3 regions of the Lysinibacillus sp. FSL L8-0312 genome follow, and region 3 is predicted to be linked to each of the others. Evidence: riboswitches for the same ligand, from Rfam matches in the RefSeq annotation. Region 3 holds a riboswitch; each other region holds the start of a gene.

Region 1 (10,091 bases), 2.4 Mb from region 3:
AAGTTCGTACGACAAACCCCGCTGAAATGGCACTTAAGCCAACTGTTAGCCAAGGTGAAACATCTACTAATAAGTAACCAGCCACCCACAATGCAATTAACGGTACAAGTGTATTTATCATTTGAAAAACACTTTTACCCGTATTAGATTTAGCAAATGGCGCTACATCTTGGCGTAACTTTTTTGTTTTTTCTTTAATAGTTGCCATCCTTTACTCCCTCGTTTCTTTTTTTCTTATGACCTCATCATAAAACAAGAGTACAAGTCAGTAACAGACGCAAACATCATAAAAAGGATATGACATTTGTCATATCCTTTTTATGATGTTGGTCCATTCAAATGCAACTGATAGAACACAAGGTCTAGCCATTGTTCAAATTTATAGCCTGCATTTTTAATTGTACCTGCATATTCAAAACCTAATTTTTCATGTACTTTAATGCTAGCAATGTTTTCTCCATCAATGCCAGCAACGAGTGTTTTGACACCCCGCTCCTCTGCAATCGCTATAAGCTTATGCATGAGCTTCGTTGCAATTCCCTTTTGATAATGCTCATTATGCACGTAGACGGAATGCTCCATTGTATATTGATAACCAGGGTAAGGACGGAATTGACTATAAGTAGCAAAGCCAGCAACAATCCCATTTTCCACAAATACAAGCAGTGGATTGCCGAATGCTTGCTGCTCCTTATACCATCGCATTTTTTCATCTAAAGTTTGTATATCATATCGGTAGACAGCCTTACTTGTTAAAATAATATCATTATAGATGTCTAAAACCTCAGGTATATCTTTTTCTTCCATGAATCGAATCATCCTGCTCACTTCCTTAATGAAATTGTCCTCACACTCTTCAATGATTCAATGGAATGGATATAGATAGTCAATTCATTGACTATCTATATCCTCCTATTTTACGCCTTAAACATTGAAGTAGCGAGCATCGGGATGAGCAAAAACAATCGCTGAAACAGATGCTTCAGGCTCCATCATAAAACCTTCTGTAAGGTGAACGCCAATATCCTCAGGCTTTAATAAGCCGAATAGTTTTTCCTGATCCTCCAAGTTAGGACACGCAGGATAACCGAAAGAAAAACGTTGCCCTTGATATTTAGCTGCAAAACGATCTCTCATTGTAAAATCAGTGGCATCTGGGAAGCCCCATTGGTCACGTATTTCTTGATGCATACGTTCAGCAAAGCCCTCTGCTAATTCTAGTGCAGTCGATTGCAGTGCATGGCTTTCAAGGAATTTGCCAGCCTCTTTTAACTGACGAGCTGTTGCCATAACCCCTTGCCCTGCTGTTACCACCATGAGCGCAATATAATCCATTTCTCCACTCTCTACCGTTTTTAAGAAATCGGCAAGACATAAAAATGGTTCTACTTGCTGGCGCGGGAAAGTAAAACGTTCAATTTCTGTTTTACTATCGGCAGGATCATAAACAACGACATCATCCCCATCCGCTTGAGCAGGGAAAAATTGATATAAACCTGAAGGCTTTAATAAATCACTTTTTAAATAATCATCTACTAAATCCTTTAGTTCTGTTGCTCGTGAATCACCGGCATCTAGCAATTGCTGAACCTGCCCTTTCAAGCCTAAATGATGTCCCAGCAATGTACGCATATTGACGTATGGATATAAATGCGATACTGCATAGTCTTTCTTCACATGACGACGTAAATCAGCTGGTAAAAATACTGACGCTCCCTTTACAGTACGTACTGGCTTTATTGTTATCTCTTTAGCTGGACGTGCAGCTCTTTTTACATCTGCCTCTAGACGTTTTTGACGAGATTCCTGGATTTCAGCTAAGAAATTCGCACGCGTTTCCTTACCCATTAATAGATTTGCTTGCTCTAATCCCTGCATAGCATCCTTTGAATAAATAACTGGACCATTGTATTCATCTGCAATTTTTGTTTCTGTAAAGCGTCGAGAAAGTGCAGCTCCACCAACTAAAATCGGTACATCAATGCCAGCCTCTTTGAAATCCTGAGCAGTAATGACCATCTGTTGCGCTGATTTTACCAGTAAGCCTGATAGCCCGATAAAATCTGGTTTTTCCTTGCGAATCGCTTCAATCAATTGTGCTGGTGTTACTTTAATGCCTAAATCGACAACCTTATAGCCATTATTACTTAAAATAATATCAACAAGGTTTTTCCCAATATCGTGCACATCTCCTTTAACGGTAGCCAAAACCATTTTCCCTTTTCCAGCACTCTCTTCATCCTTTTCCATGAATTGCTCTAAATGGGCAACAGCAGCCTTCATCACGCCTGCTGATTGTAAAACCTCCGCTACAATGAGTTGGTTATCATTAAACAATCGACCTACCTCAGCCATACCAGCCATTAAAGGACCATTAATAATATCAAGTGGCGCCTCAAAGATTTCGCGTGCAGCATCTAAATCCTCAATCAGCCCTTCTTTTGTACCTTCTAAAATATAATAAGCTAAACGACCTTCAACCGTTTTTGGTATATCCGCTTCGGTTTTTTCTTTCTTTTTATCACGATAAAAGTCTGTGAATACTGCTAATGTTTCATCATTCGTATTAAACAGTAAGTCATTTGCAAGTTTAATTTCTGCCTCTGGAATGGATGCATAACGTTCTAGTTTCTCTGTATTGACAATGGCATAATCTAAGCCGGCCTGTGTACAATGATAAAGATACACAGCATTCAGTACTTCACGGCCAACTGGTGGTAAGCCAAATGAAATATTACTTACACCCAGTACAGTTAATGTCTGTGGCATCTTTTCTTTGATTAGTCGAATTCCTTCAATTGTTTCTAGAGCCGATCCAATATACTGCTCATCACCAGTCCCTACAGGGAACATCAACGGGTCGAAAATGATATCCTCCGGTGCAAGTCCCCATTTTTCAGTTAATAATTTATAGGAACGTTCGGCAATTTCAAGCTTGCGATGACGATCAACGGCCATTCCTATTTCATCAATGGTTCCAACTACCAATGAGGCTCCATACTTCTTTACGAGTGGCATTACTGCATCAAATCGTTCTTCACCATCTTCTAGATTTATAGAGTTAATGATGGCTTTTCCTTGAGAAAATTTTAATGCTTCCTCAATGACCTTTTCATCTGTCGAGTCGATTACAAGAGGAACCTTAACCTTTTTCACAACCTCCTGCATAAAACCACGCATATCAGCTAATTCATCACGATCAGGGTTGGCTAAACAAATATCAATAACGTGTGCACCATTTTTTACTTGCGCACGTGCAATTTCTGCAGCTTCTTCAAACTTCCCATCAATGATTAAATTCTTAAATTTACGAGAGCCTATAACATTCGTTCTTTCACCAATAAATAATGGACGCATAGAATCGTCATACAATAATGGTTCGATTCCTGATACCGCATGACCATGTGTTTTCTCTGGTATTTGGCGTGGTTTTTCATCTTTTAAAACCTCACGGATAGCTGTGATATGAGCTGGAGTCGTCCCACAACATCCACCTACAATATTAAGCCAGCCCTTTTCTGCAAAGCCTTTTAATTTTTGTGATAAAGATTCTGGTGATTCATGATAGCAACCTTCTTCATCCGGCAAGCCTGCATTCGGATAACAGCTAATATAGCCTGTGGAAAGCTCTGCTAATGAACGAATATGATCCGTCATAAACTCTGGTCCAGTCGCACAGTTTAAGCCAACGGATAGTGGTTTAATATGTTCAATAGAAATATAAAAAGCATCAATCGTTTGCCCTGCGAGTGTTGTACCCATCGGTTCAATTGTTCCTGAAATCATGACGGGTAGTTCTTTGCCAGTTGCCGCGAAAGCACGTGCTACACCTAGAGTACCTGCTTTTACGTTTAACATATCCTGACTAGTTTCTAGTAAAAGGACGTCTGCTCCTGCCTCAATTAACGCCTTCGCCTGTACATAAAAGTTTTCCTCTAGCTCATCAAATGTAATACCGCCAGTTACGGATAATGTTTTTGTTGTTGGACCCATTGCGCCAGCAACAAAGCGTGGCCAATCTGATGTTGAAAAGTTATCCACTGCTTGACGAGCAATTTCGACGGCACGTTTATTAATTTCTTCCGCTTTTGCGCCAAGATCATATTCATTTAACACAAGAGGTGTCCCGCCAAAAGTATTCGTACAAATAATATCTGCGCCTGCCTCTAAATATTTATGGTGAATTTCCTTAATTACATCAGGTCTAGTAAGCACAAGATTTTCATTACAGCCATCAAGCTCCTCCCCGCCAAAATCCTCAGCGGATAAGTTTTCGTTTTGTAGCATTGTTCCCATTGCGCCATCAAGAATTAAAATACGTTTCTCTAGTTGCTTTTCAATCAAGTGCTTAGCCATGTATACTTACCCCTTTTTTCTGTTCATCCAATTGCTCAATATATTTCATCAACTCTAATGTCACATCATAACGTAAAAATGGAGTGATAAGGTAAATGCCATTGAAATACTGTGCAGCCACCTCAACTAATTCCTTCGCAATGGCAATCCCCTCAAATGTTGCACGTTCTTTATCTTCACCACAGGCCTTCATTCTTGCTAAGGCATCTTCAGATAATTTTATGCCTGGCACCTCATGATGTAAGAATTCAGCACTTTTATAACTTGTAACGGGCATAATACCAATATAAATAGGTGCTTGCAAATGCTTGGTTGCCTCATAAATTTCCACAATTTTTTCCTTCGTATATACTGGCTGTGAAATAAAGTAGTCTGCTCCATACTCAATTTTCTTCTCTAAGCGTGCCACAGCACGATCTAATACACGGACATTTGGATTAAATGCAGCAGCTACTGAAAAATTTGCTTTTTTACGAAGTGGTTTACCTGAGAAGGAAATGCCTTGATTTAACTGCTTAATTAATTGGATCAGCTCCATTGATGAGACATCATAAACACTTGTGGCACCTGGGAAGTCCCCAACTTTTGTTGGATCACCAGTAACAGCTAACACATCATGAATTCCTAATGCATTTAACCCCATTAAATGTGATTGCAGACCGATTAAATTACGATCTCGGCATGTAATATGTGTTAGAGGACGTACACCATTAGTACTCTTCAACAATGCACCCATAGCAATATTGCTAATACGTGGAGAAGCCAGAGAATTGTCTGCCATCATGACGACATCTGCTCCTGCATCATACAATTGTTTTGCCCCTTCCAGAAAACCATCAATTTCCAGATGTCTAGGTGTATCTAGCTCTACAATGACAGAGCGTTCGCGCTTTACTTTTTCATGAAGAGGTTCATACTTCGTTGGCTCTGCTTCACGAACAATTTGAATCTTCTCGGGTTTGGCATACTTTTCATGAACTGGTGATAACTCTTCTAAATACTTCTTCGCTGCTGCTATATGCTTCGGTGTCGTACCACAACAGCCCCCAATTAAGCGTACCCCTTGATCACGTAATTCTACAGCCGCTCGACCAAAATATTCAGCTTCTGACTCATAAACGACACGTCCATCTTCTAAGTCAAGGAGTGAAGCATTCGGATAAGCCGACATAAATGCCTTATCAGGAAGTTCTACACCTTCAAACGCCTGAATAGTATGGTGTGGACCTAGACGACAATTGACACCCACAATATCCGCACCAAGTTTTTCTAGCTCATGCAGGGCGTTATTTAAAGACATACCGTTTTGTAAAACACCAGGTTCGTGCATGGAAACTTGCGCAATAATCGGTAATTTTGTCTTTGTCCGTAGCATCTTTAAGGTAGCTGTTAATTCTTCAAAATCATAATAGGTTTCGAGTAAAAGGCCGTCTGGATTCCCAGCAAGTAAAACACTCGCTTGCTCCTCAATAGTTGCTAAGATTTCATCTAACGTTGCATCACTTTTACGAATACCACGAATACCACCAATTGTCCCTAAGACAAACTGACCTCCATCTGCCGCAGCTCGCTTTGCGATTGTAATCGCTGCTTCATTAAATTGTTGGACACGCGATTCTAATCCATAGCGAGCTAATTTAATGGCATTTGCACCATACGTATTCGTTTGGATGATATCAGCACCAGCTGCAATATATTCTCTATGAATCTTTTCAATTAACTCAGGTTTCTGTACATTCATTTCCTCATGACAATACTCCAAACCATAGCCATAAAGTACTGTGCCTATTGCGCCATCTGCCGTCAATACATGCGTTTTTAACCTTTCAAGCAATCTCATTAAACTAGCCTCTCTTCCTATATCTCTGTATAATAAAAAGCCTTCTTTTATAAAAAAAAGAAGGCTTTAATGACTCATCATTGTTTTTTCCTTCTCATCTTCGACTCAATGGTCTTCTGGATTTAGCACCTGACAAAAAAGTTGGTTGCTGAAGCTTCAATGGGCCAGTCCCTCTGCTTCTCTTGATAAGAATGTAGTATGAATTTTTTAAATAATTAAAAGAATCATATCGTTTACTGACGAATGAGTCAAGACTATTTCACATAACAAAGATATTTTTCACTTAAAAGCTTAGAAATTGGCTAGTTCCTTTGCAAGCTCCTCACCGATTTTTTTCCCATTTTGAATACAAGCACCAATCCCTACCCCAAAGTATGAACAACCTGCGATGGATAGATTAGGATAGTTTTCTTGTAATTCTTGAACTAAACCTTGTAATGCTTCACGGTGAGCTAGATCATATTTTGGCATTTGATCAATCCATTTTGTGACATTAATAACTGTTGGCTGTTCCTCTATTCCTAGGCTCTTGCGCACATCCTCTAAAGCAACCGCTGCTAATTCTTCGTCAGACATGGCACGGAGTTGCTCATATGCTGGATTGATGCTTTTATAAAAGAGTCGCACAAGTAATTTATGATCTCTTGATGTATGCCTCCATTTACGACTTGTCCAAGTTGCAGCATTACATGTAACGTCAGAATTATGTGAGACAATATAGCCCGTTCCATCTGCTGGCAATCTAGAGTCTGGTACATCAAAACCTAAATAGATCGTAATTGCTGAAGCTGTCGTAAATTGGTCAAAATAACGGTTTAATGATTCATCCTGTAGTAGGCCTTGAACAGCCTCATTCGGCAGTGCTAAAACGACATAATCTGTCTCGATGCTTTCACCATTAGCTAAGGCAATTGAATAGTGGTTTTCTTGCTTTTGAACATTGACAGTTGCGACACCCTTGATGATCTCTACATCAGTTAATGTTTGTTCGAGACGATCAATTAGAGAAGATAAACCGTTTTTGAACGATATAAACTTTTTATTGGCTGCTTTAGCAAATTGCTCACGATTCGCATCAAAGCCTTTTATGATACTTCCATACTCGTTCTTATAGTCAATCAAGTACGGTAAAGTAGAGGCAATCGAAAGCTGGTGTAAATCCCCTGAATAAACACCTGCAAGAACGGGTGCAATTTGATTTTTCACAAGCTCTTCCCCTAAATAATAGGTTAAAAACTCTCCAATTGAACTTTCCTTTGTGAAGTCTTTGTTTGGTAAAGTCAAATCTTTTAATGCATCTTGTTTACCTTGCTCTGTAATCAATGTGCTTTGCTCCAAGGATGCCAAACTCATTGGTATTCCAAAAGTAGAATCTGCCGGAATGGCATGTAATTCATTATTCGTATAAATATAGGAAATACCTGTTTCGTTGTAAACTAGATTCTCCTCAAAATCAAGCTCCTGTACAAGCTCCATAACACCTTTATGACGAGCTACAATCGAGTCAGCACCTGTTTCCATAATAAAACCTTGCTCATGTGTTGAATATAATTTGCCCCCTAAATATGTATTTTTTTCTACAAGCACTAGACGCACATCTACATTATTTTCCTTCACTTGACGTTGTAAATAATGCATTGTGCATAATCCTGTAATACCGCCACCTAATACAACAACTGTTTTCATAGTAACCGCCCCTATTTTTAGTTCTTCCTACAGTATAAACTTATTTTCATTGAAAATTACGTTAAACCCTTTACAAATTTAGCAAAAATAGAGCTACCTCATCTGTGAGATAGCTCTAGCTTAATCATATGGAATTTCCATTTCAAGATTTACAAAAATACACATATTTATAGGTACTATAGTGTTTAATATGTCTAAAAAATACGGAAACATAAACGTTAATTTAGTAGTCTATCCTTTTAGATTTTGGGAAAAGCTTGCTAAGTTTTCTGCTGAATTCGTTACTTCTGTAAATGATGTCCCTAACTCGTTTAATATCCCGACGATTGCTTGTATTTTCGTTGCCATACAGTCGTTTTGATCCTTTGCTTCTGTCATGGCTCCCAATATGCTTGTAAATTGACCTTCAGTTTGTAACATGTTTTCCTCACCTGACGCCACTTCATCTTGAATATTTGCCAGAGAATGCTCTAATTTCTCTGTCCGTTCACTCGTTTTTTTCAATAACAATGCCACCGAAGTAACCGAATCCTTCGTTTGAATAGATAATTTACGCACCTCATCAGCCACTACACTAAAGCCTTTGCCCGCTTCTCCAGCACGCGCCGCTTCAATTGCAGCATTCAATGCCAACAGATTGGTTTGATTAGCAATATTAGTAACAACATTCATGATTGTCTCCATTTCCCTAGACATATCCGATAATTGTTCAATATTTTCTTCTATATCATGAAGTGAATGAATAATATTAAGCATATTTTGTGATTGATTTTTTAAACGTTCACGACCTTCAAGTGCTTGATTTTCAGCCAGTGTTGAGACATCAAGTGATTTTTTAGCCAATTGTTTAATTTCGTCAGATTGCTTGCTTAAGCAGCAAAATGAATTATTTGTTTCCTGAGAAATTGTGGCAAGTGCTTCGGAAGAATCAACAATTTGTCGTTCAATAGCTTCTTTCTCATGCATCATTTTTTCTTTCATTTGTTCTACAGTGTTTTCAAAAGCCTCCAAAACCAGCTGCTGCTCGAAATTACAAATTTTCGATATGGCCCTGATCGTATTAAATTGATCTTGGGGGTGCTCTATATTTTTTTCGACTAAATCAATAAATGATATGGATAAATCTTGGAATGCGCAAATATACCATTGGGTTCTAAGCCCAATATGAACATGTACCTTTGCAATTTTTACTCGTCTTTGGTAATACACCTCATCAATGGTTCCGTTAAACATTTCAATAATATGCTGCCGTAGTGTTACTTTAAGTCTGTCTACAGAACTATGATGACTTATAATATCTACCAAATGATGCTCTGTTCCTATCATGTTGTAAAAACGGTTTACGATGTGATCTACATTGTCCATAACATATGGCTGGAAAGCTTTTAAATATTGTAAGTCTTGCTTCGTTAGATTCAGCATTTCAATTTGTTTCACCATTGATTGGCGAGTAGACAAATCCATTTTTACTGTATATTGCTGTAAATCCAATACCTTCGTCTTTCTCTGTTTTTGAAAAATCACACATCTTCCCTCTTTCATTCCGTTTACTTTCAGCAGGCTGAGAAACACCAAATCCCTTTTTTAACATATTGATTGATACAAGAAAAAATACCGATAAAAACAGATTAGCTATTATGCTATGGGCTAATACTCTTTCTGTCTGGCACACTTCCTCCAAAAGCATGTCGAGTACCTCTTTGTACAATCACATAAAAAATATTCCCGCTCAGCAAGCAGACCTAGTCAGTACATGACTAACAGTAGACTTATTTACGTATGCTTTATTTCAAAATCACTCATTTACATTAATCATTTTATAAATTGCTGTCAATCTTATCGATTCCGTTTTTTTACATATACCACACCAAAAGTCCCTATCTTAAAATTAATGGTAATGCATAAGAAAAAAGCTACCACAATATTATTTGGTAGCTTTTTTACCCGTTTTCTTGTTTATTATGCCTATTTTTTTTATTTTTCTTATCCTTTTTTATTAATCTTCTTTAAATATCACTATATCAATATTTTTTACCCTCTCCACAAGAGAATCTATATACCTAAAAACACAGCCCGTTTTAAATCAAAAGTTTTATAAATGTATGGCAAATAAATAATTCAAATAAACTATATTTTTTCACACAAAATTTACAATCCTTTAAGTTCCTGTAATATTTTAGAAGCTTCTGCAACACCAGCATCTGCTGCG
Region 2 (10,091 bases), 2.0 Mb from region 3:
GGGTTTTTTGCATGAGCACACCTAAAGACTTACGTTATTCTGAAGAACATGAATGGGTAAAAACAGAAGATGGAAAAGTACGTATTGGTATTACTCACTTCGCACAATCTGAATTAGGAGATATCGTTTTCGTTGAGCTTCCACAAGTTGGCGACGAAATCAAAACAGATGATCCATTCGGTAGCGTAGAATCAGTTAAAACTGTTTCTGAATTGTATGCACCAATCTCAGGTACTGTAGTTGAAGTAAATGCAGATTTAGAAGATAGCCCAGAATTCGTTAATGAATCACCATATGAAAAAGCATGGATGATCGTTGTGGAGCCTGCTGATGCATCAGAAGTTGAAAAACTAATGACAGCAGAGCAATACGAAGAAATGATCGCTGAATAAGACAAGCTATAATCGAAAAACGTCGGAAACTACCGGCGTTTTTTGTTATATAATGACTTATAATGGGGATGTCTAAATGGAGGTGGCGTAATGTTCGAGGGAAAATGCTTAATAGTAGAAGGACGCTCAGATAAGCTACAAATTGAGCCAATTTTAAATGAGAATGTTACAATACTATGTACGAATGGTACAATTGGTGTGCATCAATTAGAAGAGCTGCTCGATCCCTATGAGAGCTGTGAGCTATTTACTTTTTTTGATGCAGATACTTCAGGCGATAAGCTGCGTGCATTAATGGACAGACATTATCCAGAGGCAGAGCATTTACGTACAATGCCAACCTATAAGGAAGTAGAGACGACACCAAGAAAAGTGTTAGCGATGATATTACTGCGTGCACATTTTTCAATCCATAATGAATATATTTTGTAAGGTTGAGTGAGGAAATGGAAGAATGGTCAAAAGAGCAGTGGGAAACGGCTAAACAGTCGGGACAGAAAGCTGCATTTTATTTATATACACCGATGTGTGGAACGTGTGCAGTGGCATCTAAAATGATGGCCATTATTGAACAATTACTGCCACAGCTACCAATAGGTAAAGCGAATATAAATTTTTTAGAGCATGTTGCTGTTGAGCATCAAATTGAAAGTGTTCCGTGTTTACTTGTTAGTGATGGCGGAAAAGTGACAGATAAGATTTATGCTTTTCAATCCGTACCATTTTTATACGAATTGTTAAAAAAATCAATTGACTGAACTTTACTAGCGTGGTAAAGTATCAAATATATTACTAAAACATTAAATATATCGAACTCTTATAAAGAGTGGCGGAGGGAAGTGCCCTATGAAGCCCGGCAACCATCACAAAGTGAAAAGGTGCCAAATCACTCAAAGATTTTTCTTTGAAAGATGAGAGAACGGTTTAACGTTATTATACGTGACCCCTTCTACTTGTCTGTGAGTGAAGGGGTTTTCTATATGAGAAAAGGAGTATTCGCTATGATCCAGCTTCAAAATATTACGAAGAAGTACAAAACAGCAAATGGCGAATTAACGGCAGTCAAAGACGTCAACCTTACCATCAATAAAGGTGAAATTTTTGGCATTATCGGCTATAGTGGCGCTGGTAAGAGTACCATGATTCGTTTATTAAACGGTTTAGAGAAACCGACAACAGGAACAGTAACGGTGAACAGTCAAGAATTTTCATCGATTAAAGGGCAAAAGCTTAGAGCAGCTAGACAAAAGGTAAGTATGATTTTCCAACATTTCAATTTACTTTGGTCTAGAACAGTTGCCGAAAATATTGCATTTCCTCTAGAAATAGCAGGTGTTTCAAAGGCTCAACGTGAAGCACGAGTAAAGGAATTAATTGCACTTGTTGGTCTAGAGGGACGTGACAGGGCATATCCATCCCAGCTTTCTGGTGGACAAAAGCAGCGTGTAGGGATTGCCCGTGCACTAGCGAATAATCCAGAGGTTTTACTATGTGATGAGGCGACTTCCGCACTCGATCCTGAAACGACGGATGCCATTCTTGATTTACTCGTTGATATCAATGAACGTTTAGGCTTAACAATCGTTTTGATTACCCATGAAATGCATGTCATCCGCAAAATTTGTCATCGTGTAGCGGTCATGGAGGCAGGCGAAATAGTGGAACGTGGTGAGGTATTGCAAGTTTTCCAAGCACCACAAGCGGCTATTACTAAAAAATTCGTATCTCAGATTACGGATACAAAGGAAACACAGGATACGGTGGCACAAATCAAAACAAATTATCCAACTGGACAACTTGTCAAACTGATTTTTGTTGGTGAAAAGACCGAGCAGCCGGTTATCTCACATCTTGTGAAACAATTTGATGTAGAAGTAAGCATTGTTCATGGTAATATTTCGCAAACGAAAAACGGTGCATACGGTACACTGATTGTGCAAATTGATGGCTCGAAAACAAATGTGGCTGAAGCCCTTCGTTATTTAAATACAGTCGAAGTACAAACGGAGGTGATCGCAAATGCTAACTAATCTTTTTCCAAACGTAGACTGGGAAAATATGTGGCAAGCTATGTATGAAACATTGTACATGACGGCAATTTCTACAGTTGTCACATTTATTCTTGGGTTAGTCATTGGGATCGTTCTATTTTTAACAAGCCCTAATCAGCTATGGGCTAATAAAATGGTTAACTTTTTAACGGGTTCAATCGTTAATATTTTCCGCTCCATCCCATTTATCGTGTTAATTATTTTATTAATTCCATTTACGAAATTCTTACTTGGTACGATTCGGGGAGCAAATGCGGCATTACCTGCTCTAATTATTGGTGCAGCCCCGTTCTACGCTCGTATGGTATTGATTGCGTTACGTGAAATAGATAAAGGTGTCATTGAAGCAGCCCGTTCAATGGGGGCAAAAACATCCACAATTATTTGGAAAGTACTGATCCCTGAATCTTTACCAGCACTAATTTCAGGAATTACTGTAACGGCTGTTGCCCTCGTTGGTTATACTGCAATGGCAGGGATTATCGGTGCAGGTGGTCTTGGTAACTTAGCTTTCCTAGACGGCTTCCAACGAAATCGCCAAGATGTGACATTAATGGCAACTATTTTGATCTTAGTAGTTGTATTTATCATTCAATGGATTGGTGATCTCATAACGGTGAAGATCGATAAACGTTAGTAAGACTAAAAGAGGTTAATCCGGTTCTAACCGCTAACATATTTGAAACAAATAAAAGGGAGTGTCATAAATGAAAAAGTTATTAGCAGGATTATTTTTATCTATACTTGTACTAGCATTAGCAGCTTGTGGTACAGATAAAAAAGAAGATGCCAATTCAGCATCTGATCAAACAGATAGTAAAGACAATGTAACATTAAAAGTAGGTGCTTCTAATACACCACACGCAGTCATCCTAGATAAAGCAAAACCAATTTTAGCTAAAGAAGGCATCGACCTTGAAATTGAAACTTATACAGATTATGTTCTTCCAAACCAAGATCTAGATTCAAAAACACTTGATGCAAACTACTTCCAACATATTCCATACTTGGAGTTACAAATTAAAGATAATGGCTATGATTTCGTGAATGCTGGTGGCGTTCATATTGAACCAATCGGTATTTACTCAAAAAAATATAAAACTTTAGAAGATCTGCCTGAAGGCGCAACAATCTTACTTTCTAACTCAGTATCAGACCACGGTCGTATGCTATCATTACTGGAAGCTAAAGGCTTAATTAAATTAAAAGAAGGTATTGATAAAACGGCAGCAGAAATAAAGGATATTGAAGAAAATCCTAAAAACTTTAAATTCGATGCGAATACTGCACCAGAAATGCTTGTACAAATGTATGAAAATGATGAGGGCGATGCAGTACTTATCAACTCTAACTTTGCGATCGATAATGGTTTAAATCCAATCGAAGATGCTATTTCTCTTGAAGACAAAGAATCTCCATATGTGAATATCATCGCAGTACGTGCAGGCGACGAAACAAGACCAGAAATTAAAAAATTATTAGAAGTATTAACTTCTAAAGAAATCCAAGACTTCATTTTAGAAGAATGGAAAGGTGCAGTAGTACCAGTACAATAATTCAAAGGGTAAGTGAGTGATCTAACTCACTTACTTTTTTATTAGCCCCCTCAAGTATTGCTCATTAATGATACTTGAGGGGGTTATTTTTATTGCAATTATTAAAAAATGTTGATTTACCAATAATTAATATAATTTAGTGTTGATTTTTTTAGAGTTAGAAAGTAATTCTGAAATTATTTGTTAAATAGGATGAACATTATTGCACAAATATTATTAAATTACATAAAATGTAGGTGTTTATGAGTATATTTTATAATTGTTTAGAAATTGTTTAGTTATAATTAGTACTATATAAATGTTGATGAAGTTTTTTTGAGTTAAATTTATTTTTTTAATCTATTTTGACTAGAAAAATCATACGTAAGTATGTAGCGATGAAAGGAGTCTGTACAGTACGATGATGAGAAGTGATAAATTACTTTGCAGAATGCTTGCCATGAATAACTATGGTCAAACGAAGCTGTAACGAAAAGAACGATGACAATGGACTACTAGATTAGATAAAGGAGTAATTTTTTATGACAATTGAAACGACATCATTAAGCAAAGCTTTATCAAAAAAAATCCACACAAAAAAAGCTACAATTGGGGTTATTGGGCTTGGCTATGTAGGGTTACCATTTGCAGTGGAAATGGTTCAAAGTGGGTTTCAGGTAATAGGCTTTGATAAAAACCAAGATAAAATCATGCAGTTACAAAATGGTCATAGTTATATCGCTGATCTACCTAAAGAAAATATACAGCAAATGCTAAAGAGTAATCAATTTGAGCCAACGAATGATTTTTCTAAGCTTTCACAAGTGGATGTCGTTATGATTTGTGTGCCTACACCTACTACTGCAGAAGGAACTCCCGATATTTCATATATAAAAGAAGCAACACATACCATCGGACAATATATCAAGACGAATGGGTTAGTTATTCTTGAAAGCACAACGTATCCTGGGACAACAGAAGAAATTGTCCAGCCTATTTTAGAAAACTATGGTTTTGTGATTGGTCAAAATTTATTTTTAGCCTATTCACCAGAACGTGTGGATCCAGGAAATATCAACTTTTCCGTATCAAATACGCCTAAAGTGGTTGGTGGAATAACTGCAGCATGCTTAGAAGTATCAAAGATCTTTTATGAAACAGTCATTCATACCAATGTTTGTCCTGTTTCAAGCCCAAGAGTGGCTGAGATGGAGAAATTGCTGGAAAATACATTTCGTCAAATTAATATTGCCCTTGTCAACGAGTTAAGTCAGATTTGCTACAAAATGGATATCGATATTTGGGAAGTCATTCATGCAGCTTCTACAAAGCCATATGGTTTTATGCCATTTACACCTGGACCAGGAGTAGGAGGGCATTGTATTCCAGTCGATCCTAAATACTTATTGTGGGCAGGACAACAACACGGGATCTCGGCAACGCTAATTGAAGCGGCAGATAAAGTCAATGATTCCATGCCTCATTTTGTGGTGAACAGATTAGAAAACTACTTACGTCTACAAAGTAAAGAGCTGTGTAAGGCAAACATTGTTGTCATTGGCGTTACTTATAAGCCCAATATAAATGATTCACGTGAATCTCCAGCACTTCGTGTTATTCAACAACTACTAGATAATCAGTGTCAGTTAAAGATTATCGATCCTTTTATTGAAACCTTTTCTGTAGAGCAAGCTCTTGTCAAGACGGACCTACTAACAGTAGAAATAATCCAACAGGCAGACGCAGTATTAATTTTAACGAATCATTCAGATATTGATTACTCTTTAATTGACCAACAGGCTTCTTTAATTTTTGATACACGAAATACCCATTTTCTGTTTAAAAATAAAAATTATTACAAATTATAAGGAGAATTCATGGGAAATGAAACAACTTAAACTATGTGGTCTGCTCATTCTAATGTTGTTAGCAGGCTGTCAATCTACTCCTAAAGAAACGATTCACCCAGTTGATTCTACCATAGACGTCAAAAAATCTGATGGTACTATGAGTGACTTAATCAGTCATGCCAATATAGTTGTGCCAAAGGTTGCCTTAACATTTAATGGCTTCGCAGATAATGAAACGATGGAGTTACTACTGACAAAATTAGATGAATCGAATATGAAAGCAACCTTTTTTCTAGAGGGGATGCGTGTTGCTCAGGAGCCAGAGCTTGTTAAAGAAATATTAAAAAGGGGACATGAGGTGCAAAATGGTACATTGACATTTCCAGATGTATCAACTTTAGATTATGACCAAACGTATGAAGAAATCGTTTTAACCAATCAAATTTTTAAAGAGCATTTAGGTTATACACCACAATTTGTTCGCAGTCGCTCAGGTGATGTTACCGATAATATGCGCTTAGCAGCAGCAGCACTAAATATGAAGGCCGTTATTGGATTATCTATTAATCCACTTGATCGAAAAATGCAAAGTGCTCAGGAATTGATCGACTATATCGGCCAATATATTGATAGGGGCTCTATTATTCATCTCAACACATACATTAACCCTGCTATTATGGATGCCATTCCTTTATTAGCCCAATTAGCGAATGAACGGGAGTATACCTTTACTACTTTAAGTGATTTATTAGATGAGCGCTATTTAACAAAGTCTGTAGAAGAGATAGCTGGTTATGATGCTGTTAGCCCCAATTTAAATTATGAGCAGGTCAAGCCGAATTTATATTATCGGAAAGAGACGACTAAAAAGGAGATTGCGATTACTTTTGATGACTGGGCACATGAAAAAAGAGTAAAAGAAGTGTTGGATATTTTACGTAAATATGAAATCAAAAGCACCTTTTTCTTGATCGGTAGTGGCGTGGAGAAAAATCCACAATTAGCAAAGATGATTGTAGAGGAAGGTCATGAGGTAGCTAGTCACTCCTATTACCATCTAGATGTTACGAAAATGACACCCGAAGATTTACAGGACGATTTAGTAAAAGCACATAGGGCTTTGACCTATGCGCTACAAGAGCCACCTCTACTCTATTTTAGACCAGCACAAGGCATAATGGATGAGCGAACAGCCAAAATCATCACTGCTGCGGGCATTAAAACGATTGCTATGTATGATATAGCTTCTTTTGATTGGAATTTAGAGTATACAGCACAAGACATTTATGATCGAGTGATGTCTAGGGTCGGGCCAGGAAAGGTCATTGTCATGCACATTTTAGATGGAACTAATACGGTAGAAGCACTGCCACTCATCATTGAAAAGCTGCAACAAGATGGTTACAGCTTTAGTAAAATGTCGACTTGGATTGAAGAAGATTCAAATAGGGATGTGAATGAATGATGAAAACGAAAAAAGAGGTTTTAACCATACCACGCTCTGATCGTCGGATTTTATCAAATATTCCTGATCCCGAAAATGTACGGAGCCTTGTCAATCGGCGTGGCGCATCTTACCAGAAAGATGAAATTGATCCTGCCGATGTGAATGAAATTTATCGGCTCCAACAACTAAGCTTGCGCTATGAAACTCATTTTGAGGTGCAAATTAAACGAGCACGACGTCAAGTGAGTTCAGACAAATACTATGCGGAGGATATTTCAGTAACAGGTATCCTTGTTTACACGAATCAGCCCCATCATTTACTCATCGATGAAATTTTAACAATGAATTTTACAATACCAGGTGGAGCGATGCCTGAGGGCTATGAAGCTAAAGTAAAGTTAAAGGCTAAGGTTAAACGTTTTTTTACGAAAGAGATAGATGGACAAATCCGGTATTACGTTGCCTGTGAATTTTTACAGCCTTTGAATGAATATATGACAAAAAAACGTTGGGGCATTTCTATTTTTATGGCCAGTTTATTTTTATTGGTTGTATCACTTATTGTCATGTTAATGCGAGCCGAAAGTGTGATTTACTTTAGGTTTAATAAATTTTTATATTTATATAGTATTATTGCGGCTACGTTTCTACTAAGTAGATATATATTTGGTATTTTCTATAAGAATGTACCAATCAATCCGAAGTTTGAACCAGGTGTATCGATTATTATCCCCGTGTTTAATGAGGAAGAATGGATTCATCGCACAATTTCAAGCTGTATCAATCAATATTATCCAGTAGATAAATTAGAAGTCATTGTTGTGGATGATTGTTCAACAGATCGTACGGAAGAAAAGGCAAAGGACATGATTGACCTTATTCATCAAGAGGGCCAGCGTTTTAGGACAAATGATCGCTTACAGTTTTATAAGCTGCCACAAAATGGAGGGAAACGGGAAGCGTTAGTAGCTGGTGTTCATCAAGCAAAGCATGATTTAGTTGTTTTTGTGGATTCAGATAGCTTTTTAGAGCCACATGCAATCCGCAATTTAGTACAGCCATTTCAAGATCCTAAAATGGGCGGTGTAGCTGGCCGAACTGAGGTTGAAAATAAATTTACGAATGCTCTAACGAAATTACAAACGGTCCGTTATTATATCGCCTTCCGCATTATGAAAGCGGCTGAATCATGGTTTGATACGGTTACTTGCTTATCTGGGCCATTAGCATGTTATCGAAAAGAGCTTATTTTAAAAAATGAAAAGGCCTGGCTCAATCAAAAATTTCTTGGTCAGCCAGCGACATTTGGTGATGATCGCAGTATGACTAACTATATTTTGAAAACGCATCGAACAGGTTATCAGGACAATGCCATTTGCTCAACGATCGTACCCTCTGACACAAAAGTTTTTTTATCACAGCAAATGAGATGGAAACGCTCTTGGCTAAGAGAATCATTACGAGCATTTTTATTTATGTGGAAAAAAGAACCGTTTATGTTCCTTTTCTTCATTATTGGTTTAATTGTGCCGATTGCTGCACCAATTGTCGTTGTTTATAACTTAATTTATGTACCACTGATGTATGGTATTTTTCCAACCACTTTTTTAATTGGCTTACTACTAATGGCCATGTTAATGAGTTTGGCTCATTTATTCTTTAGAAAAAGTAAATTATGGGGATTTGGCTTTATCTTTGTTCTCTATTATGAATTTATTTTGCTTTGGCAGATGCCAGTTGCTTGGGTGACGTTTTGGAAATCTACATGGGGGACAAGGGAGACACCTCAGGACATTCTCGCGAAAGAAAAGAAAATGGAAAAGCAAAAATTACGAAAATCCCGATTTTCGATGTTAAAAATTAGAAAAATGGGTGAGAAGGAATGAATGAGAGAAATATAGAACTCCAGCCAGCAAAAAAAAATCGTCGAAAAATCATCCGTTCAATCGTGCAATTAATCATTGTAGTTTTGTTAGCTGTTATTTTAATAAAAGCTGTATTTTTAACAGAGAAACGAACAGCTGAAACGGTACCATTAAACAATAAAGAGGGCTTTATTGCCCTTTCCTATTTCGGTGTGAGTAGAAATGATTCACCTAAATATGTGTCCAAAAAGAATTTAGAAGAACAATTAACATTGCTAGAAAAGCAAGGTTATCAAACCATTACGCAACAGGATATTTTAGATTTTTATCAAAAAGATAAACCATTGCCAGAAAAAGCATTGTATTTATCGTTTGAGGATGGACGAACAGACTCCAGTATTTTTGCTCAAAATATTATGGAAAAATTAAATTATAAGGCGACGATGTTTACGTATGCTAATAAAATGGATACGCGAGACAATAAATTTTTAAAGCCTAAAGATTTAAAGCTAATGGAACGAAGCGGTTATTGGGAGCTAGGATCTAATGGATATAGGCTAACCTATATTAATATTTTTAATGATAAGGGACAGTCTCTTGGTGTGATTGATGAAAATAATGTACCAAATAAAACAACGATAGAATACTATAACCACTATTTAATGGACTTTATTCGAAATCAATATATGATTCCAAGTGAAACACGATTAGAGATGGAAAAACGCATTCGCAAGGATTACACATTGATGGAGGAAATCTATCAACAGGAGTTTGGCGAAGTGCCGAAAGCCTATGCAATTATGCATGCCAACTCACTGTATAACAATATGGACCCACTTGTTCAGCATGTCAATGATAAGGAAATTAAAGACAAGTTTCGTATGCACTTCAATTTAGAGTTAGGTGCCTATAATGATCGAGAGGCAGATTTGTATAATTTAAATCGCTTGC
Region 3 (10,091 bases):
AGGTTTAAATTCCTCGTTTTTAACATATTCTTTTTCCATAGAAGCGACAACGATTTTAGAATCCGAGCGTACGGATACTAGTGTTGAGCCTAGCTTTTGTGCTTCTTCAAGACCGCGAACTAATGCAGTGAATTCAGCGATATGATTATTTGTTTCGCCAATATACTCACTAATTTGGATATGATGGCCTTCACCTTTAATAAATAGCCCGATCCCACTTGGACCAGGATTTCCTGCACTGGCAGCGTCTATATAAACTTCTAACATACCATCCCTACTTTGCAATGTGACTTCTCTATAATTGTACAACAAGGATCAGAATCATAGTCTGTAAAAAATGGAACAAACAAAATAGTTGCTTGTTCAAATTGAACGCTTCATAATAATAAGAAGTGAATTTTGGACGTGAAAGGAGCGGGGGCTCAACATGGATAAAGTGACGGTTATGAGGGATATTGACGAACTGCATGATACGTATTGTGCGGATTGCTTGGTGATTAAGCAATTACGTAAAGAACGTGGTAAACCAGGAGCTCACCGTTTCTGTATTGAGGCGTGTTCAGTTGGAGAAAAGTTACAGTTTTTGGGAGAAGAGCTTTTGAAAGTGTATAGTAAATAAAATACGAACCTCATGAGAAAAAGCTACATTGATTAGCAATCCGCTGGTCAATGTAGCTTCTTTCATTATTACTTTTATTTTGTTTCAGCATAACTGCTTAGGTCTTGATAATATTTTGTCAGAGACGAAGCAGAAATATCAAAAGTTGCAGCAATTTCCTTTACGGTCATGGATAGGGATTCGAATAGCTCTTTTTCCTGACCATAACGAATCGCACCAGCTGCAATAGCCGCTTCTTTGCGAGCAGTCGGTTGTCCTTCGATTAAATAGTCCTCTAAAAGTTCAAGCATCGGAGCTGATTCACGCTCATTTTGCTCTAAGAAATCTTTTACTTGTGTCAGGACATTGCTTTCGAAGTTTGAAAATTCCTCACCTTTATAGCCATTCGATACTAATAGCTCCCAGAATGTTAGATGCTCTTCTTTTAAGAATGAGCTTACTTTCTTCTCGGATGCCTCATAGTTTTTCTTAAATTCTTCAAATACTTTTGCATGATCCTCAGGGAAGAAAATTAGGGTAGACACAGCTAAATAATGTGTCGATTTCTTCGTTCCATCTGGTAAGATAAAGGCAAATACATGCATACCTTCAGGAATCGGTTTATTATTTTCACGACGAATAGAAAGCTCTTCATTCGTAAGTAAATGATTAGCCTTGAAATATTTTTCCTCAACAACAGACACCGTACCAATAAATAAAGCCGGCTGAGACCAGTCTTCAAGTACCTTGACAGTAGATGGTCTTACTGCCTTTTTCTTCGTTTTCTTTAAGTAACTTTTCCAAATAGATGGCTCTTGATGGAAGAAAAAGTCGTCTAAAGCGATTGCTTCAATGAGCTCACGCTGTAGCACACTCTCTAATTTAGGCTGCCATGTGCCGACATGCTCAATATATGCACGAACATCTTTACGTTCGGGATATTCTAAGTAAAAAGTTTGTAGCACACGCTCTAATTCTTCGATTTGTACTGTTTCCACTGTTACTTGCTGTTTGCCTTCACAACATTTTTTATATTTTTTGCCGCTACCGCATGGGCATGGATCATTACGTTTTACCATAATTAGAACACTTCCTTTAATAATTGTTAATCGTATATTGCTAAATAATTTGCGTACTCTTAATAATAACGGTACTTTTGTATGAAGAAAAATGATTGTCTATTTTGAAATATCTAAAAAATGTAGAGGGACGCCCTGATTCTATTATATGTACGTATTTTTCCACTTAGAACTAAAAAAAGAAAACGATCTGCACCTTTAGCATGCAGGACCGTTTTCTTGCTAGATTATTGCTGAACCGCTTCAATTTCCAAAGTTAGGCGTTCAAGCTCATCAATCAAATGACCGATATAGGCAATCGTATCACGAAGCGGTTGGTCTGTTGTAATATCGACACCAGCCATTTGTGCTAATTCTACTGGTGATTTTGTGCCACCAGCCTGTAAGACAGCTAACCATTCTTCAACAGCTGTGTCGCCCTCTTTTAAAATACGTTGAGACACTTGTGTAGAGATGGTTAACCCAGCACTATATGTGTATGGGTAAAGACCCATATAATAGTGAGGTTGACGCATCCATGTAAGTTCTGCACCTTCAGAAATGTCGACTGTATCACTCCAGAAATCTTCTAGCACAGAGCGTTTTAATTGATTTAAAATTGTTGCATTAACAGCTTCACCAGCATCAATTAATTCATACACTTTACGTTGATAGGCTGCTTCTAGTAAATGAGTGACAAAGTTATGATAATACGTTTTCGACACAATATTTGAAATCACCCAACGTTTAAACCGTAAATCATCGTTATGTGTTAGTAAATAATTCGCTAACAGCATTTCATTCATTGTTGATGGTGCTTCAATAAAGTATAGAGAAGGTCGGCTATTAAGATAAGATTGATGTTCATGCGTATTCGCAAAATGCCCTGCATGACCAAGCTCATGAATAAGAGTAAAGACTTCATTCATGCGTTCGTTCCATGACATTAAAATATAAGGATGGCTACCATACGGACTTGAGCAAAATGCCCCTGTAGATTTTCCTTTGTTTGGTGCATAGTCAATCCAACGTTCATTGAAGGCTCTATCCATTAAATGATTATAGTCTTCCCCCATAACAGCTAATGCTTTTTCAACATATTCTTTCGCCTCAGCCATCGATAATTTTGGATCATAATCAGAATCAAGCGCTATTTTTAAATCTGCAAATGTCATTTTATCGATACCATTGGCTTTTTGAATTAAAGCTGCATAACGACGCATATGTGGGGCAAGCTCTGTCGTAATTAAATCAATTTGACGATTATAGAGTGAACGATCGACGTCCTGATCAAAGAGTAAATAATCAATGACCGAGTTAAAGCCTCGTAGGTCTGCCATTGTTTTTTCCTGCTGAATATGCGTGTTATACACTTGTGCTGTTGTATGCTGGTAATCGCGTAGCTTGCTTGAAAAGGCTTTAAAGGCAGCGCGGCGTATTTCTGTATTCGCTTCAAACTCCCAGTCATTTTCGTAAAGGACGAAGCTAAGTGGATGCTTTTCACCATTGGCTTCAAATTGACCAAAGTTCATGTCTACTAATTTCGTCGTATTGTATATTTCATATGGTGCATCGAATGTAGCACTAAATGCGGCCAATGCTTTTTCGACTTCAGGATGTAGCTGGTGAGGCTTTTGCTTTAACAGTTCCTCTAGATAACGTTTGTAAAGAGGGCTTGATGCTGCCGCTTCTTGTAAAATAGCTTCATCCAACGCTAGTAACTCACTGCGCACGAAGGAGAGAGCGCTGCTTACCTTTCCAATAGCTGTAGCAAATTTTGCAGCCCGCATTTGCGCTCCATCATTTGTACGATCTGTTTCAAGGTTTAAGCTGGCATACGTGCCAATCGGAACAAACCTTTTCTGTAGCTCTTCAAAGGCAGATAGCACGTCAATAACTTTTTGTGCATCTGTAATCGTTCCTTGGTATTGCTGCTCGAAGCTAAGTGCGTCTTCCACCAATTGTGCTAAAGTAGGTTCAAAATCAGCATCATGGCTCAATAAATCTGTTAAATCCCAAGTTTCTTCTACTGCTACATCTTTTCGTAATGGTAAAACTTCCATTCATAGACACCCCTTTACATGTAAGTGATTTCATTATAACGAAACTATTTCGGAAAGTGAAATAATTTCATAGAATAGTTGCAATATTCTTAATGTAGATCGTTTGTCGAAGACATGTTTGAAATATTGTCGGGCGGGAACAATAGATGTATAGCCGACATCATTTGTTACACATATTAAAGGCTAGAACAAGACATATTGGAGGAGAAAGTGATTATGACACAAAACTTAAACAAACAATTAAATAAGCTAGTGGCTACATGGTCTGTACTTTATACAAAGCTGCACAATTATCATTGGTATGTGACAGGACACTCATTCTTTACACTGCATGCAAAATTTGAAGAGTTGTATAATGAAACAACCTTGAATTTAGATGAAATTGCAGAGCGTATTCTTTCAAAGGATGGCAAGCCAGTCGCAACATTAAAAGAACATCTAGAGCTTTCCTATGTAGAGGAGGCGGCAGGAAATGAGACGACAGAGGAAATGGTCGCTACGATAATTTCGGATTTCCAAAAGCTCATGAAAGCATTAAATTCCACAATGGAGCTAGCAGCAGAAGAAGGGGACGATCGTACAGAGGATTTACTTAACGCCATGTACCAATCTCTTGAAAAGCATACATGGATGTTAAAAGCCTTTCTTGACAAGTAAAAACGACAGTTACAGCATGTTGGAGATATTAAGTACTCTGGCATGCTTTTTTTCTGCGATTAATGCTTGATGTCAAAGCCATAACATGTATTAAGGGTTCATAACAATTATGACAGTTTGGTAAAAAGCGTTTGCTTGTATATAGCAAGGGTAATTATCTAGTAAGCCATATAAATTAGGAGGAATTGAACATGATGAATGAACAAAACCCACAAATTGAGGTGGCCCATACGAGGGATGAAATGCTTCACATTTTAGAAAGTATGCGGTTAGAAGGTTATCAACAAGAGGATATTCATATTATTGCGAAAGATTCCGAACAGTTTGAGGATGTAAAATGGGATGCTGATGTCCAAACACATGAGGCTGGTAATTGGGTGGACCAATTTAAGTCTTGGTTTACAGGTGACTCGGCTGTGACAGAGGGCTTAAAACGATTTAATCTATCAGAGGGACAAATCGCTTATTATGCACATCTTGTGGAGCAAGGTAGTATCGTCTTATATGCGGAACGTGAGGATGATGTAGATCCGCTACAAGCACATTCTGAGACAGTTGCCGAGCAAGAGGCACGTTTAAAACAGCAAGAGCGTATGATAGAGGCAGAGCAATATAGAAGGTTTTTATAATGATCAAACCAGTGAGATATGGCTCTGGCTTGCTGGTTAAAATATAGACAAAGTCGTTTTATTCGACTTTGTCTATTATTTTATTTAATATTGTTGTCCTTTAAATCCCATATCTATATTTAGCAATGTTATCCTTCGCATTTAAAATCGAAAGTATCGGGTCACTTGTAGGCTTTTCAAATGGCTGCTTAAACAGGTTATGAGGCATAGTATGTAAATGGCTAGCTTCTTTATTGTCATGGCTTTGTTTAGTTTCCATCAGGAGTACTCTTTGTCCATTTGGTTTAACAAGATATTGACGCACATAGCCATTTTCGTGTCTGACTTCAATTTTCGGTTTGTTCTTTTTGGCGTCTTCCTCTTCACTGCCATCCACATATTTGAGTAAATCCAATAGGTTTTCTGTTTTAATAGGTTGATTGACCTTAGCTGGTAAATAGTATGATGTATTTCGGGGTTGAATTTGCATAGATGACTCTCCTCCAATTAGTTTCTGTAAAAAATAGACTGTATAGTAAACTATTTTACATGTAGTGATGCTATAAATTCAATACATAGTAGAAAAGGAAGCTTGAGATATAACTCTCAGCTTCCTTTTTCATTCGTAAATGAAGTGACATGACACACTATTTTATTGTATGACTTTTTCCTGTGCTTCTTTTTTAATAAAACGTAACGCATGGAAGTGCTCTAATTGAGCCACTAAATTACCGATAAGGATAAAGCTACCGCCAATCACTAATTTCACTGTTAAACTTTCACCAATAAACATCATGGCAAACATGGCTGCAAAAATTGGTTCTAATGAAAAAATAAGTCCTGTATGTGTAGCAGAAGTATACTGTTGTGCAACAGTTTGGCCAACAAAGCAAAATGCACTACAAATGATACCGAGCCCTAAAATAGCCAGCCAGGATGACATTGAATTTGGCAATGTCGGTGTTTCAAATATAAATGTTAAGACAAGGGCATAGATACCAGCAAAGCCGAGCTGATAAATTCCGTATGAAATGGATTCAACATTTCGTGTAAATGAGCTATTCAGTAGTAAATAAATGGAATAGCATAGTGCTGCAATGGCTACTAATAAATCCCCTTTATGGAAGGTGAATGAGCCATGTGCTGTTAAGACTGTAATACCAATCATCGTGCAAATGACCGCAAAGCTAACGGCTCTCGATGGTAATTTTTTTTCAATGAAACTGCTGAAAATCGGCACTAATACTACGGTTAGGCTTAAAATAAAGCCTGCATTTGAGGCAGAAGTAGACTGTAAACCAAATAAACTTAACGCGAACACAATGAATAATAAAAATCCTTGAATAGCCGCATATTTTAATGTTTTACCATTTACTTTGATCATCCGTTTATAAAAAATAAGTCCTGCTACGAAAAATGCAATGATACAACGCAATGCCACCACATTATAAACTGCCAATGTTTCAAGCCCCATGACCATAAAGGTATAAGATAGTCCCCAAAACATTGTGACAATAACCATCAATACATTTGCTTTTCCTTGGATACTCATTATGTTCACCTACCATCTGTGTACTAAAACAGTTTTTATACTAAAATTTACTATATATCTTGTATTGTGATTAGTAAAACGAATGTTTATAATGAATAGGATTAAAAAAATTCATGTATATAGAGGGATGACGAATGAGCTTAGTTAAATATGAGATTTTAACAAAGGTGGCAGAGGTAGCAAGCTTTACAAAAGCAGCGGATGCACTAGGACTAACGCAGTCTGCTGTGAGCCATGCCGTGTCTAGTTTAGAAAAAGAATTTGGCTTTGCTCTCATTCATCGAAGTCGTGCAGGTGTAACACTGACGAGTGAGGGGCAGACCATGCTAAGGGCGATGCGTCAGGTTCTGGATGCCCAGGAATTATTGCAGCAGGAAGCGGCCCATATACTGGGTGTAACACGCGGAAAAGTTCGAATTGGCGTTATTTCAAGTATTTCCTCGAATTGGATGCCAGAAATTGTTCGTATTATGGATCATCAATTTCCAGGGATACAAGTAGAGTTACGAGAGGGAGATTATTACGAAATTGAACAATGGCTGCTAAGTGGGGAAGTCGAGGTAGGATTCTTGAATGGTCAAAAATCAGAGCAATATCAATTTATGGAATTACAACAAGACCCTTTATTATGTATTGTTTCGGATAAAAGCCCTTTATTTCATAAGACAGAAATTGATATTGTTGACCTAGAAGATATGCCTTTTATCATGACTTCCTATAAAGGGACAAATGATGTAAAGGTACTGTTGGAGCAATATCATGTAAAGCCCCATATTCGCTTTGAGCTTTCTGAGGAGGTAGGGATTCTTTCAATGATTTCCCATCATTTAGGCATTAGTATTTTGCCTCAATTGGTCATTCAACATTTACCATCAACGTTAAAAGCAATCCCGCTAAAGCAAGGAGGCTACCGTACCATTGGAATTGCGATGAAGCACCATGCTTCCCCTGTTACCAAGAAATTTGCGGAAATATTAAGTGCTTGGTTAAAAGAGCAAAATAGTACGCTATGATTGTGGCTATTGAAGCACATCCTTACATTACGTTAAAATAGTATTTGTATATATTGTAGAAAATAGGTGAGTGTATGGGGACATTACAAGGCAAAACCGTACTCATTACAAGTGGGGGAACACTTGAAAAATGGGATCGTGTACGAGGGCACACGAATTTATCAAAAGGGACAATGGGCTGTTATTTAGCAGAGGCCGCATTGGCTAAGGGTGCGAATGTAATATATATGCATGGCTACTTTGCACAGCTTCCAGCAAATCACGACAAAATGACATTGGTAAAATTTGAAGGTATTGAGGATTTAGGAGAAAAGGTACGTCATGCGGTTCAGCTACAACAAGTCGATATTGTTATTATGGCTGCTGCTGGCTCCGATTGGGTTATTGACAAGGTTTATGATCAATCCGGTAATTTAATGGAGGAAGCGGGGAAAATGCCTTCTGACGAACCACCTATTATCCATTTTAAAAAGGCACCAAAAGTATTAGGGCAAATCAAGGGCTGGCAACCGAATGTAACGCTAGTGGGCTTTAAGCTAGAAGCTACAAATGATGAGGATTTTTTACTCGCTCGTGCAAGACTGCGTATGGAAGCCGCGCATGCTCAATTTATGGTTGCAAATAGCTCGCAGTCTTTATATGGCGGGGATGAGCCTCATTGGATCGTGCCTGCTGAGGGACAACCAATTAAGGTGATGGGCAAGCAACAGACAGCACAAACTTTAATGGAATGTTTGCATAGGGAATAACGTGATGAACTGTGGAGAAGGTCATGCTTCTACACAGTTTTTTTCTTTGCCATTGTGGTTAGATAGACTGACATAGCATACAATACGATAGGATTATGAGTGAATTGTAACAGAGAGGATGCTATTACAAAGTATTCAGCTAGGTTTTCTAATATTTTATATTGACATTCGGATAACAGAATTATAGAATTATTTTCAAGAAACGCAGTACTCTTATCAAGAGAGGTGGAGGGACTTGGCCCCATGAAGCCTCGGCAACCGAGAAGATAGGTGCCAAATCCAACAGATGGTGTCTGAGAGATAGGAGGGGCTATCAATCGGTTTGATGCGTTGGCCTCTTTTGTACAACTAGGAGAATAAAGAGGGGGTGTATCGTATGGCTCAATCGGCAAAGGTAGATGATAAAAAATTAGAGGCAATTGCTAAGGCAATTCAAAATCTTGAATTTGGTGAAGTGAATATTACGATTCAAGATGGTGTGATTGTGCAAATTAATAGGCTTGAAAAGCAGAGATTTCCACAGAAGAAATAATGCTCATTTCAGTTGAACGATGTGAAAAGGCCACTAATAAGCATGGTTTCCATTGCTTACAAGTGGCTCTTTTTTATGGAAATTAGCTATAAAAGCTTTTTGGAATTGGACCGATATGACGACGATGATAGAGAAGGGGTTCTTTTTGAGAATTTGTAATGTCTAGCACTTGCCCAATAAAAATAGTATGATCGCCTGCATCTATTTGCTGAAATGATTTACATTGTAAAATAGCTGCTGTATCATGTAAAATCGGTAGCCCAAAAGTAGAAGTAGACCATTTAGCTTGAGCAAAGCGATCCGGGACTTTACTTGCAAATAATGTACATAAATGCTCTTGATTACTCGCTAAAATATTGACAGCGAATTTTTCCGCACCCATAAAGTAAGAATGGAGCTGAGATTTTTTATCAAGTGACCATAAAATAAGTAGTGGGTCAATGGAAACAGATGCAAAAGAATTGACTGTTAAGCCAATTGGATTCGTTTCATGACATGCTGTCACAACCGTTACACCTGTAGGATAGTTACCTAATGCCAATTTAAAAGCAGCTACTTGATCTGTCATTCAAATCACCTCTTTATAGTTAGTCATAAATTAGTTAACGGAGTTAGTAGGTAAATTGCACTTTTTTTCATACCATATAGTAACTCCTTTTCTTAAGTAAATTTTAAATCAATTAAACATCCAGGTAAAGCTAATGGGGGAAAGAAAGGGGAATTGCCATGACTTTATATTTTGATCATCTGGTACATCAAGTAGAATCACCAGAAAATATAAAGGTTTTCTTCAATAAACGAAATGTCCGTACAGTGAACGGTGGTCAACACACGATGTGGGGGACTTATAATACGCTAAGCTATTTTGGCTTAAGCTATATTGAACAAATCGCTATTTATGATCGTGATTTATTTGAGCAAGCGGCTCTGTACCCTTATTCCCTACATTATACGTTTAAACGTGATCGTGAGCGCCAAGGATTTTCACGAATTGCCTTACGCACCAAAAATATTGAAGACGAGGGTCAACGATTGCGTGCATTGGGCTTTGAAGTATATGGTCCCGATGCTTGTAGCCGAACAAGACCAGATGGCACGACACTAGAATGGAAGCTATTGCATTTTGGCATGCCCAATCTTTCATTGGATTTTCCATTCTTAATTGAATGGGCAGATGAAGATGAGGAACGTTTGGCACAATTAAAAGCTAGTGGTGCAATCGATGAAAACCAAGCCATCACAATGGAATCTATTCAGTTTT

The links. A riboswitch is a leader RNA that binds a small molecule or an ion and turns the genes downstream of it on or off. The one in region 3 is predicted to bind S-adenosylmethionine.
Region 1: another riboswitch for S-adenosylmethionine. It lies ahead of MHI22_RS13290 (bifunctional homocysteine S-methyltransferase/methylenetetrahydrofolate reductase); the one in region 3 lies ahead of MHI22_RS01230 (YezD family protein).
Region 2: another riboswitch for S-adenosylmethionine. It lies ahead of MHI22_RS11370 (methionine ABC transporter ATP-binding protein); the one in region 3 lies ahead of MHI22_RS01230 (YezD family protein).

Annotation. Positions count from the first base shown of each region.
Region 1 is NZ_JBBOOV010000001.1:2,624,710-2,634,800, forward strand. It holds gene MHI22_RS13275 (fatty acid desaturase) at 1-208, opposite strand, end outside; gene MHI22_RS13280 (GNAT family N-acetyltransferase) at 319-819, opposite strand; gene metH (methionine synthase) at 925-4,356, opposite strand; gene MHI22_RS13290 (bifunctional homocysteine S-methyltransferase/methylenetetrahydrofolate reductase) at 4,349-6,196, opposite strand; SAM riboswitch class I at 6,288-6,388, opposite strand; gene MHI22_RS13295 (protoporphyrinogen oxidase) at 6,488-7,882, opposite strand; gene MHI22_RS13300 (globin-coupled sensor protein) at 8,114-9,406, opposite strand; gene MHI22_RS13305 (SEL1-like repeat protein) at 10,031-10,091, opposite strand, start outside.
Region 2 is NZ_JBBOOV010000001.1:2,238,478-2,248,568, reverse strand. It holds gene gcvH (glycine cleavage system protein GcvH) at 12-392, shown strand; gene MHI22_RS11380 (TOPRIM domain-containing protein) at 483-824, shown strand; gene MHI22_RS11375 (thioredoxin family protein) at 839-1,150, shown strand; SAM riboswitch class I at 1,207-1,310, shown strand; gene MHI22_RS11370 (methionine ABC transporter ATP-binding protein) at 1,394-2,422, shown strand; gene MHI22_RS11365 (methionine ABC transporter permease) at 2,412-3,080, shown strand; gene MHI22_RS11360 (MetQ/NlpA family ABC transporter substrate-binding protein) at 3,151-3,999, shown strand; gene MHI22_RS11355 (nucleotide sugar dehydrogenase) at 4,521-5,846, shown strand; gene MHI22_RS11350 (polysaccharide deacetylase family protein) at 5,863-7,293, shown strand; gene MHI22_RS11345 (glycosyltransferase family 2 protein) at 7,290-9,161, shown strand; gene MHI22_RS11340 (polysaccharide deacetylase family protein) at 9,158-10,091, shown strand, end outside.
Region 3 is NZ_JBBOOV010000001.1:240,287-250,377, forward strand. It holds gene MHI22_RS01180 (ribonuclease HI family protein) at 1-267, opposite strand, end outside; gene MHI22_RS01185 (zinc-finger domain-containing protein) at 428-619, shown strand; gene MHI22_RS01190 (SEC-C domain-containing protein) at 694-1,677, opposite strand; gene pepF (oligoendopeptidase F) at 1,905-3,719, opposite strand; gene MHI22_RS01200 (Dps family protein) at 3,936-4,376, shown strand; gene MHI22_RS01205 (general stress protein) at 4,568-5,005, shown strand; gene MHI22_RS01210 (hypothetical protein) at 5,106-5,474, opposite strand; gene MHI22_RS01215 (DMT family transporter) at 5,637-6,536, opposite strand; gene MHI22_RS01220 (LysR family transcriptional regulator) at 6,671-7,549, shown strand; gene MHI22_RS01225 (phosphopantothenoylcysteine decarboxylase domain-containing protein) at 7,624-8,298, shown strand; SAM riboswitch class I at 8,509-8,605, shown strand; gene MHI22_RS01230 (YezD family protein) at 8,675-8,830, shown strand; gene MHI22_RS01235 (flavin reductase family protein) at 8,913-9,398, opposite strand; gene MHI22_RS01240 (VOC family protein) at 9,557-10,091, shown strand, end outside.